2 regions of the [Pantoea] beijingensis genome follow, and region 2 is predicted to be linked to the other one. Evidence: predicted binding sites of a transcription regulator. Region 2 holds the regulator's gene; the other holds the start of a gene.
What was found. The regulator LexA, encoded in region 2, represses DNA repair genes until DNA is damaged. The targets are predictions, from matches to a motif close to TNCTGTATGTACATACAGNA.

Region 1: a site for LexA is predicted at 3,544-3,563, ahead of rmuC (DNA recombination protein RmuC). Genes of this name have one in related genera too.

The regions. Positions count from the first base shown of each region.
Region 1 is NZ_CP071409.1:3,841,080-3,846,507, forward strand. Features, by position in the region: gene ubiB (ubiquinone biosynthesis regulatory protein kinase UbiB) at 1-457, opposite strand, end outside; gene ubiJ (ubiquinone biosynthesis protein UbiJ) at 454-1,059, opposite strand; gene ubiE (bifunctional demethylmenaquinone methyltransferase/2-methoxy-6-polyprenyl-1,4-benzoquinol methylase UbiE) at 1,072-1,827, opposite strand; gene rmuC (DNA recombination protein RmuC) at 1,969-3,477, opposite strand; gene udp (uridine phosphorylase) at 3,696-4,457, opposite strand; gene J1C60_RS17390 (dienelactone hydrolase family protein) at 4,754-5,428, shown strand, end outside.
Region 2 is NZ_CP071409.1:3,730,684-3,736,111, reverse strand. Features, by position in the region: gene plsB (glycerol-3-phosphate 1-O-acyltransferase PlsB) at 1-1,947, opposite strand, end outside; gene J1C60_RS16910 (diacylglycerol kinase) at 2,076-2,444, shown strand; gene lexA (transcriptional repressor LexA) at 2,551-3,159, shown strand; gene dinF (MATE family efflux transporter DinF) at 3,276-4,598, shown strand; gene J1C60_RS16895 (CsbD family protein) at 4,841-5,053, shown strand; gene zur (zinc uptake transcriptional repressor Zur) at 5,338-5,428, opposite strand, start outside.

The DNA.
Region 1 (5,428 bases), 110 kb from region 2:
CTTTGATGACGATCTCTCTGCCATTCTCTTTGAGCGTCGCGGTATGTACTTGAGCAATAGAAGCAGAGGCCAGCGGCTTGATCTCAAAATTATCAAACCAGGTCTCAATCGTCGTTCCTAAAGAAAGCTCGATTTGTCGACGAGCCTGAGCCCCATCAAAGGGGGCCACGCGGTCTTGCAACATAGCCAGTTGATCGGCGATATGGGGCGGAAAAAGATCGCGGCGCGTTGACATCATTTGGCCAAACTTGATCCAAACCGGCCCAAGTTCTTCCATCGCCAGTCGGATGCGCGTGCCTAAGTCTTCTTTTTTATGCCGATTAGGTAACCAGAAAATACAACGTCGCCAGAGACGAATGGGCAACGTTATACGCATTCGGGGGATCAGTTCATCCAGGCCATAGCTCAGGAAAACTTTGATGATGTAATAAAGTCGACGAATTTCACCCAGTGTCATTTCGCCTCCAGTTGCGCTAACCGGTCGCTAAGTGCATCCGCAGCGCGACTTATCGCATCAACTTCTTCAGCGAACCAGGCAAGCTCAAGTCCACAAGGAGCGACACGCCACTCTTCTGTTAAAGTCAGGGCCGCGTAACGCTGCTTACGTTCCATATCGCCGCGAAGGAAACGAAAACTGCGACGCGCGAACTGGCTCATGCCCTGTGCGACAATATCGCCTACCCAGGGAGCAAGATACTCTGCCGGATCGAGTTCGGCTAAGTCGAACAGAGTAGAGAACTGCTGCACAACTTGCAGATCCCCTTCCACTTCCAGCTCTCCACTGCGGATCAAGGTTGTGAGCTGTTGCTTATCACGCAGTTTTACCAACGTTGCAAGTCGCGTTTTTACCGAACAATCCGCCTGCTCACTCCACTCACCCAATACATCCACATGGTTCTCACTGAATATCAACGTTAAAGGCTGAGAAAGCGCATCCAGATCGAACGCTAAACTTTTGCCGTTAAGGCGTTGACGCGCCGCTTTCAGGCTACGATCGCGATACAAAATTTGGTTAAGCGCGGTCTCCAGACCTGCGGTTAACAGCGGCGTTAAAGTCATTCGCTTTCCCGGTTAAAACTTGAATCCACGATGCAGCGCAACGATGCCGCCCGTCATATTGTGGTAAGTCGCATTTTCAAAACCCACGTCCATCATCATCGCCTTCAGCGTTTCCTGATCGGGATGCATGCGGATGGATTCAGCCAAATAACGGTAGCTTTCTGCATCTTTTGCCACCAGTTCACCAATGCGCGGCAAGATATGGAAAGAATAGGCATCGTAGGCTTTACTGATCGGCTCAAGAACCGGTTTGGAGAACTCCAGCACTAACAAACGGCCGCCAGGTTTCAGCACGCGAAACATGGATGCCAACGCCTTTTCCTTCTCGGTTACGTTACGCAAACCAAAAGAAATGGTGATGCAGTCAAAATAATTATCAGGGAAAGGTAGCGCCTCTGCATTAGCCTGCACGTAGCTAACGTTGCCAACAATGCCGCTATTGCGCAGCTTTTCACGCCCCATTTTCAGCATCGAACTGTTGATATCAGCCAGCACCACTTGCCCGGTCTCACCCACGATACGGGAGAATTTCGCGGTGAGGTCACCGGTTCCACCCGCCAGATCGAGCACACGCTGACCGCGGCGCACGCCGCTAGAATCGATGGTAAAACGCTTCCAGATACGATGGATACCAAACGACATCAGATCGTTCATCAGGTCATATTTTGCCGCGACGGAATGGAAAACGTCTGCCACCATATCCGCCTTTTCGCTTTTCGCTACGGTGCGAAAACCAAAGTGTGTGGTTTCCTGCGGTTCATCTGCCATTTGTTTTGCCTGCTCCACAATCAAATATCCCCGAAGTGTATCAGAGTCGCGATTATCAGGCACGCTAGCCCACGTTTATTCGTTGATGCATCTCAATATCCCATCAGACTTCAGGCTGCAGATTACGGGCTGTGATATGAATCATTTCGAGTAATCATCATCCGATAACACGTTACTGTCTGATGCGTCTTCATGGATCTCCGACGTTTCCGGCAGCGCCTGCTCAGCCAGACGCGGATTAATGGGCCGTTTTATCTCGACGCCGAGATGGCGAAAACTTTCACTCTGGGCAATGAGGTTACCACGCCCTTCCGCCAACTTTTTCATTGCAAGGCGGTAATGATCCTGAGCTTTATCCAGGCTCAGTCCTAAGCCTGTCATATCATCAACAAAAAGTCGCATCTTGTCGTAGAGCTTAGCGGCACGATCGGCAATACGCTGTGCATTACGACTTTGATGCTCATAGCGCCAGAGATTATTTATGGTACGTAACGCCACCAGCAGCGTTGTCGGGCTCACCAACATAATGTTCAGTTTTAGCGCTTCGCTAATCAACTCTGGCTGTCGATCAATCGCCAGTAAAAATGCAGGTTCTACGGGAATAAACATCAACACATAATCCAGTGAGCGTAAACCCGGTAATTGTTGATAATCTTTTCGGCTTAACCCCCGAAGATGCGCTCGAATTGCCGCAATATGCTCGTTAATTGCCTGCTCCCGCGCAATATCGTCTTCCCCATTGAAGTAACGCTCATAGGCAACCAACGTCATTTTGGCATCAATCACCACATCTTTACCCTGTGGCAAGCGCACAATAACATCCGGCTGCATACGGCTATGCTGATCGATCTGGACATTAACTTGGGTCTGATATTCATGGCCTTCACGTAAGCCCGATGCTTCAAGTACTCGACTCAGCACCACCTCTCCCCAATTCCCCTGGGTTTTATTATCGCCCTTTAACGCTTTGGTCAGATTGATCGCTTCCTGTGCCATTTGCGCATTCAGCTGTTGCAGATTACGAATTTCATGGGAAAGCGTATGTCGCTCACGCGCTTCCTGACCGAAACTGTCCTGAACCTGGCGACGAAATCCTTCCAGTTGTTCACGCAGCGGCGTTATTAAACCCTGCAGGCTTTGACGATTTTGTTCATCAACCCGCCGACCACTGCTTTCAAAAATGCGATTCGCCAGGTTTTCAAACTGTGCGGTCAGCCGCTGTTCACTGTTTGTCAGCAAACGCTGCTTTTCTTCAGCCGCCATTCTTGTCTCTTCCAGCCGGATAGTCACTTCACGCAATTCAGCTTCCTGCGCGCTGTTAATTTCACGCAGCGCACGGAGCTCCTGCTGCAGCAGTTCACACTCATTGCGCCAGTAGCCCAACTGCTCTAGCTTCTCCTGCGCGGCGGTAAACTGCCCGTGAAGATTTCGCAGCTCAATCTCATGCTGGCGCAGGTGTTGCTGATGCTTTTCCAGTGACAGTTGACGCGAGGCTAGCTCCTGCTGTGTCTGGTGCAAATCATGTTCCAGCAGACGCTGCTGCGTATCATGCTGCGCACTACGCTGCTGCGCACGCATACTGACAATTAACCAGCCCAGCAACAGCCCAATCACTAAGCCGCCAATACCGTAAAATAAACTGGTATCCACTTATCCTCCTGTTACATCGCGCGTTTCTATCGCGCTACGCGTCTATTCAACGCCACGTTAAAGGGAGGCTGTATGGATGTCCAGTCTGTTTTATCCTGACCAGATGATAACGGTAAAAATGACCGCATAAGCGGCCACAGAAGAGTGATCATTTTGAGGGCCACGGCCGTGGCACAAGGGAGAGAGCAGGCCGCCGAAACGCCCCCGTCCTGAAAGGGCTACAGCAGGCGGCGAGCCGCTTCAACCACGATTTTCACCGCGTCGCTTTCCGTCTGTTGCATTGTCTGAGCATCCGGGATCTCTTTTTGAGTCCGGTTAACAATGACACCAGCCACCATACCAGCACGCAAGCCCTGGCTGGCGCACATCGTTAATAACGTTGCAGACTCCATCTCATAGTTCAGTACCCCCATTTGCTGCCACTCTTTCATCGATCCCTGGAAGCGGCTCACCACGCGCCCGGAGAATGTGTCGTAGCGTTCCTGACCGGGATAAAACGTATCGGATGAAGCGGTAATCCCAATATGGGTTTTCGCACCAGTGGCTTTCGCAGCATCGACCAGCGCCGTCGTACAACTAAAATCGGCCACAGCCGGAAACTCCAGTGGAGCAAAATGCAGACTTGCACCGTCAAGACGAACCGATCCCGTCGTCACCAGCACATCACCCACATTAATATGCGGCTGGATCGCACCGGTAGTTCCCACACGCAGAAACGTTCTGACGCCTAACTGCGCCAACTCTTCAACCGCGATTGACGTCGAAGGGCCACCAATGCCGGTTGAACAAACCACAACAGGTTTACCGTCCAGTTCCGCGCGCCAGGTAGTGAACTCGCGATGAGACGCAAGATGAACAGGATTCTCCATCAGAGCCGCAATTTTTTTCACGCGCTCAGGATCGCCAGGCACAATCGCCAGTGTCGCTCCCTGTAAATCAGCTTTTGTAATACCAAGGTGAAAAACGTCAGATTGGGCCATAACAGACTCCTGTTTAAAATAGGATTGATAATGCAATGCGCTACTGTAAGGCAGCACTCAATAAATTTATGTGATTTTTCTCACTCATTAAAATGGAAGTTACATTTCATAAGGAAAAATATGTGGTTTAAATCACATTAAATCACTCTGTAATCATAATTTGCTACAACCAACCCTGCGCTTTTTCCTGCCCGAGTGTTAAAGAGATAGATGTTAAAAAGGGTACGCAACACATAATCAATGTGTAATTCTGACTATAGTTACCTGATTGCGCTAATGCTTGCATGGAGAGAACAATGAACACTGAAAAAAACACCGCTCATAAACAAGACAATAATGGGTTCGCTCCTGCGGTAGCCCCCACCGCATCGACCACGATTCTGACTGAAAGTGAGTCGATCACGACTAAAGAAACTTCCATTCCCACACAGGGCGAAAACATGCCCGCTTTTTATGCCAAACCCAAAGATGCATCAGAGCCGCTACCGGTAGTTTTAGTGGTTCAGGAGGTCTTTGGCGTCCACGAACATATCCGCGATATTTGCCGCCGCCTTGCGATGGAAGGGTATCTGGCTATTGCCCCTGAACTCTATTTCCGTCAGGGCGACCCTAATGATTACAGCGATCTCTCAACATTGCTGAAAGAGCTGGTCAGCAAGGTGCCTGATGCACAGGTATTAGCCGATCTTGACCACGTGGCTAATTGGGCCTCGCGGAACGGAGGCGATATGCGTAATACCGCTATCACCGGCTTTTGCTGGGGAGGACGTATCTGTTGGCTGTATGCCGCTCATAATCCACAGTTAAAAGCAGCTGTTGCATGGTATGGCAGGCTTGTGGGTGAAAAAACCATGAAACAGCCAAAACATCCGGTTGATGTGACAATGGACCTTAACGCACCGGTGTTGGGTTTGTACGGTGGATTGGATACTGGTATCCCACAGGAAAGCGTTGAATTAATGCGCCAGGCG
Region 2 (5,428 bases):
CATCGGATAAATCACGCTAACCTGACGCAATAGCTCAGCATGTGAAATCTCACGGTGCTGTTGCACAATCGCGGCAAGCAATGCGGGCACCACCAGCATATGATGAACATTATTGCGGTAGTAGGTCATTAGCACCGCCTGTTCGCGGGGCAGAATGATGATATCGCCAATATTATCCTGTTCGGTTTCAAACTTGTTCATACCCAATGCGCTATCCAGCAGCGCTTCTGCGCTCAGGTCGGGGACGGTTGCATCTGGAGAGTAGGGAACATTGCGCAATAACTGAATATAACAGTCTAGCTGTTCGGTCAATTGGTCGCGCGTCAATGAACGTTGACGTGAGGCCAGTAGGGCCGTGACGCATAAATTCATTGCATTTGCAGCACCAGCATTGTTAATACTGACCATCACCCGCTGTGCGATATCGTTTACCGCAGGGATTAGCCAGCCGGGACGCTGAGCTTCAATCGGATCGATGGCGTCACGCCACTCGGGCACATGTTTGTTGAGATAGTTAACCAGTGGGAGTGGTTCACCGAAGTTAACGTAACCCTGGCCCAGATTACGCAACTTACGCAACCCCCGAACCATCTGCATAAAGCTTTCTTTTTCTTTTGTCGCGCCACGCAACTCTTTGGCGTAGGTGCCGACCTCCATGACGTGCTCATAGCCGATGTAAATCGGTACCAGCGTGATCGGCCGGTTGCCGCCGCGCAGCATCGCCTGAATCGTCATCGACAGCGTGCCGGTTTTAGGTGCGAGCAGGCGTCCGGTACGTGAACGTCCGCCTTCCACGAAGTATTCCACCGAATAACCACGGGCAAATAGCTCGCCAAGGTATTCACGAAATACCGTGGAGTAGAGCTTGTTACCTTTAAAAGTACGGCGGATAAAAAAGGCACCTAAACGCCGGAAAATCGGTCCGGCTGGCCAGAAATTCAGATTAATACCGGCAGCGATATGAGGGGGAACCAGCCCCTGATGATAAAGCACATAGGAGAGCAACAGGTAATCCATGTGGCTGCGGTGGCAGGGCACATAGACGATTTCATGTCCATCCTGCGCCAGTTGGCGTACCCGCTCGCCACCATTAACATTAATGCCCTGATACAGTTTGCTCCATGTCCAATCCATAACACGAGCGGTCAGTCGAACTGTTTCATGGGAGAAATCAGCTGCGATCTCTTCCATCAGCTCAATAGCATTTTGTTGCGCCTTTTCGTGGGGTATTTTTTTACTGCGTGCTTCATCCTCTACCGCTTTAGCAATAGCTTTCGATTTTAGCAAGCGCTTAAATAACTCCTCGCGCACCGGCAAACGCGGACCTACGGCCGCCAGACGCTGCCGGGCAAAGTGCATCCGCGCGACGCGTGCCAGCTTTTGCGCGATCGTCTTGTCGGTACCATGTTCCGTTGCCATATAGCGCAAGGAAACCATTGGAGAGAAGCGAACGAAACTGTCTCGCCCAAGCCACAGCACGGCAAAGAATTTTTGCACGCCATTTAATACGCGCAAGTGCGGTGTTTGTTCGCCCTGTACTTCGCGGCCAGGCGCACGGCCAAACATCACTGAAACCGGCACCATCTGTACGTCAAGATCGGGATTGCTTCGATGCAGATCCAGATACTCATGGAAAAGCTTTACCGATTCCAGATTAGGTACAAAGTAGGGGAACACGCGTGGGCCTTCATGAATAAAGACATGACGCGGCAATTCCGTCCCATCTATCTCCAGCGGTTCCAGTGGATCGGGCAGATTATGGATACGGCACTGCGCTCGCAGTGCAAGGAGATCGGCCTTTGAATCATAAGGCAACACATACATAATAGGGTGCGAGGTATCGAGCCCCAGTTCAGCTACCGGATCGGCCGGAATAGCCTTGCTCTTCACCAAAAATGAGAGCGGTAAATTCAGTAACTTATAATAGAAATTACGCCAACCTGACATAGATAACATGAAGCCTCTTGTTAGCAAAGCGCGGCAAGCATACCAGAAAGTGCCACCAAGATCTGTGGCATTGCAATTTGCGCATCATCCCCAAATTGACGTTAAACATCTCAAAGGGTTCAATTAATATGGCAAATAACGTAACGGGTTTGACTCGTATCATCAAAGCAGCGGGTTATTCCTGGCAAGGATTGCGCGCAGCATGGCAGCATGAAGCCGCGTTTCGACAGGAGTCGATAGCGGCGCTAATCGCGATTGTGATTGCTTGCTGGCTCGAGGTTGATGCCGTAACTCGCGTGTTATTAATTGGTTCCGTGCTGCTGGTTGTGATCGTGGAGATTCTGAATAGTGCCATTGAGGCGATTGTTGACCGCGTTGGTAGTGATTTCCATCCTCTCTCCGGCCGGGCAAAGGATATGGGCTCTGCTGCGGTCCTGTTAAGCATTCTGCTTGCCCTCTTCGTCTGGATAATGTTGCTGTGGCCACTTTTACGATAGCCTGCTCAAAATTCCACAAATCGCTGTTTTTTTGACTCATTTAGGTTTTCAAGCCACAAATACCTGTATATACTCACAGCGACTGTATAAACAACCAGGGGGCGGAATGAAAGCACTAACAGCAAGGCAGCAACAGGTTTACGATCTGATTCGTGATCACATTAATCAGACTGGTATGCCGCCTACGCGTGCGGAAATTGCTGCGCAACTGGGTTTCCGTTCCCCTAATGCTGCGGAAGAACACCTGAAGGCGCTGGCACGCAAAGGCGTAATTGAAATTGTTTCCGGTGCTTCACGCGGTATTCGTTTGATGATGGAAGACGAAACGGGTCTGCCACTCATTGGTCGGGTGGCCGCGGGCGAACCGCTTTTGGCGCAGGAGCATATTGAATGCCACTTCCAGGTGGATGCTGGTTTATTTAAACCGCATGCTGATTTTCTGCTGCGTGTTAGCGGTATGTCCATGAAAGATATTGGTATCATGGACGGCGATTTACTTGCGGTGCATAAAACGCAGGACGTGCATAACGGACAGATTGTGGTTGCGCGTATTGATGATGAAGTTACCGTTAAGCGATTGAAAAAACAAGGAAATACGGTTCAGCTTTTGCCAGAGAATAGTGAGTTTCAACCAATTGTTGTCGACTTGCGTCAGCAATCTCTGACCATTGAAGGTTTGGCTGTTGGGGTAATTCGTAACGGTAACTGGTTATAAAAGTAGTGCAGCTTGCACGCTGATGGTATCGGCGTGCGTTTGAGTGGATGTTTTTGTATCCGTTGCATCCGTTCACGCATCCTCCAATAAAAGGGCATTTCGCGTTCTGAATGCTTATGCGACTCTTTTCCGTAGCTGATAAAAATCTGTGGCGTCTTGCACTACCGATGATCCTGTCAAATATCTCTGTGCCATTATTGGGCCTGGTTGATACCGCCGTTATTGGTCATCTTGATAGCCCCGCGTATCTTGGCGGTGTGGCTATTGGTACGACCGCCACCAGCTTTCTGTTTATGCTGCTGTTATTCCTGCGAATGAGCACGACAGGATTAACCGCGCAGGCATTTGGTGTGGGCAATAAACCCGCGCTGGCACGTGCGCTGATGCAACCTTTATTCATCGCACTGGTTGCCGGGGCATTTTTTGTCCTGTGTAAAGAGCCCTTAAGTCATCTGGCGATCCGTATCGTGGGTGGTAACGGTGAAGTGCTCTACCAGGCTCATCAGTTTATGTCGATAAGGTGGCTAAGCGCACCGGCAACGCTGGCGAATCTTGTGATACTGGGTTGGTTGCTGGGGGTGCAGTATGCGCGTGCGCCGGTGGTATTGTTGGTGGTCGGCAATCTGGTCAATATTCTTCTCGATTTGTGGTTTGTAATCGGGCTGAAGTGGGGGGTGGCAGGCGCTGCTGCTGCAACGGCTATCGCCGAGTATGCCGCTTTAGTGGTCGGGTTATTGATGATTTGGCGCGTGCTCAAACTGCGAGGTATTTCACTGTCGCTACTGTGCCGCAGCTGGCGTGGCGATTTTTCTCGCCTGCTGCGCCTGAATCGCGACATCATGTTGCGATCTTTGCTGTTACAACTCTGTTTTGCTTCACTGACTATTTTGGGTGCACGTTTGGGGAGCGATACCGTTGCGGTGAATGCGGTCTTATTGATGTTCCTCACCTTTACCGCCTATGCTCTCGACGGATTTGCCTATGCGGTGGAGGCCTATTCAGGGGAAGCATATGGTGCCCGTGATGGCAGTAAGTTGCTCAAAGTATGGCATGCCTCTTGTCGGCAAGCGGGATTAGTTGCCCTCTTTTTTTCACTGGTCTACGCCCTGATCGGGGAGTGGATCGTTTCGATGCTGACATCATTGCCGTCGTTGCGCGAGCTGGCTGGGCACTATCTGATTTGGCAGGTGGTTTTACCGTTGATTGGTGTCTGGTGCTATCTACTGGATGGCATGTTTATCGGCGCGACGCGTGGTAGTGATATGCGTAATGGCATGGCGGTTGCGGCATTGGGTTATGGCCTGACGCTGCTGACATTGCCGTGGCTTGGGAATCATGGGTTGTGGCTGGCGGTGATGGTGTTTTTGATGCTTCGGGGGATAACACTTTGGTGGATCTGGCACCAGCATTGGAAAAAAGGGAGTTGGTTCCCCAGCTGATAGACGTAATGCTGTTTTCCATCCGTTGATGATGGGTTCGAATATTGCTAATGCATTCAGGATGTTGTGCTTATTTTTAGTTTCTATTTTGGGATTTTTATCTGCCTTTTCGTCTCATTGCAATAATATGAACTACAATTAAAACTGTAATCAGCAAGTAGACAGCGTTTTCCTCCAACGGAAAAGCGTTCTCTGATATGTAACACCAGAAGCTGTTATCACCTAAGGTAGAGGAATTGAACATGAATAGAGACGAAGCCGGCGGTAACTGGAAACAGTTTAAAGGTAAAGTGAAAGAGAAATGGGGCAAGTTGACCGATGATGATATGACCGTTATCGAAGGTAAACGCGATCAACTTGTCGGAAAAATTCAGGAACGATACGGATATGCGAAGGATGAAGCGGAGAAAGAGGTCAACGATTGGGAAACAACCAATAAAGACTATCGCTGGTAGACGCATATGCCTGTTGTATTTGACGCGGCAGCGTTTTTTATCCGTCTCGGCGTCATTGGCTCTATAGAGAACAGCGTAAGCCTCAGGACGTTACGTCGTGGCTGTATATAGCGCTGTTTAAGCCTTTCAGGACGATGCTCCTACCCAGGCACACGGAGGTGCCGTTTAATATTTCTTCTACTTCTCTGGCGAAGAGTCATTTCTCCCTTACTTACGCTTTATTCGCTAAATGTACCCCTACGCTCCCCCCCACAATGTGGGATCGACGCCGATGCCGATAGTGGCTAGCGACCGCGTTTTTTGCTCACTAAACTATGATCGTGCTGACAATTATCTTGCTGAGCGCAAGACTCAACTTCAACGCAGCCGGCACAT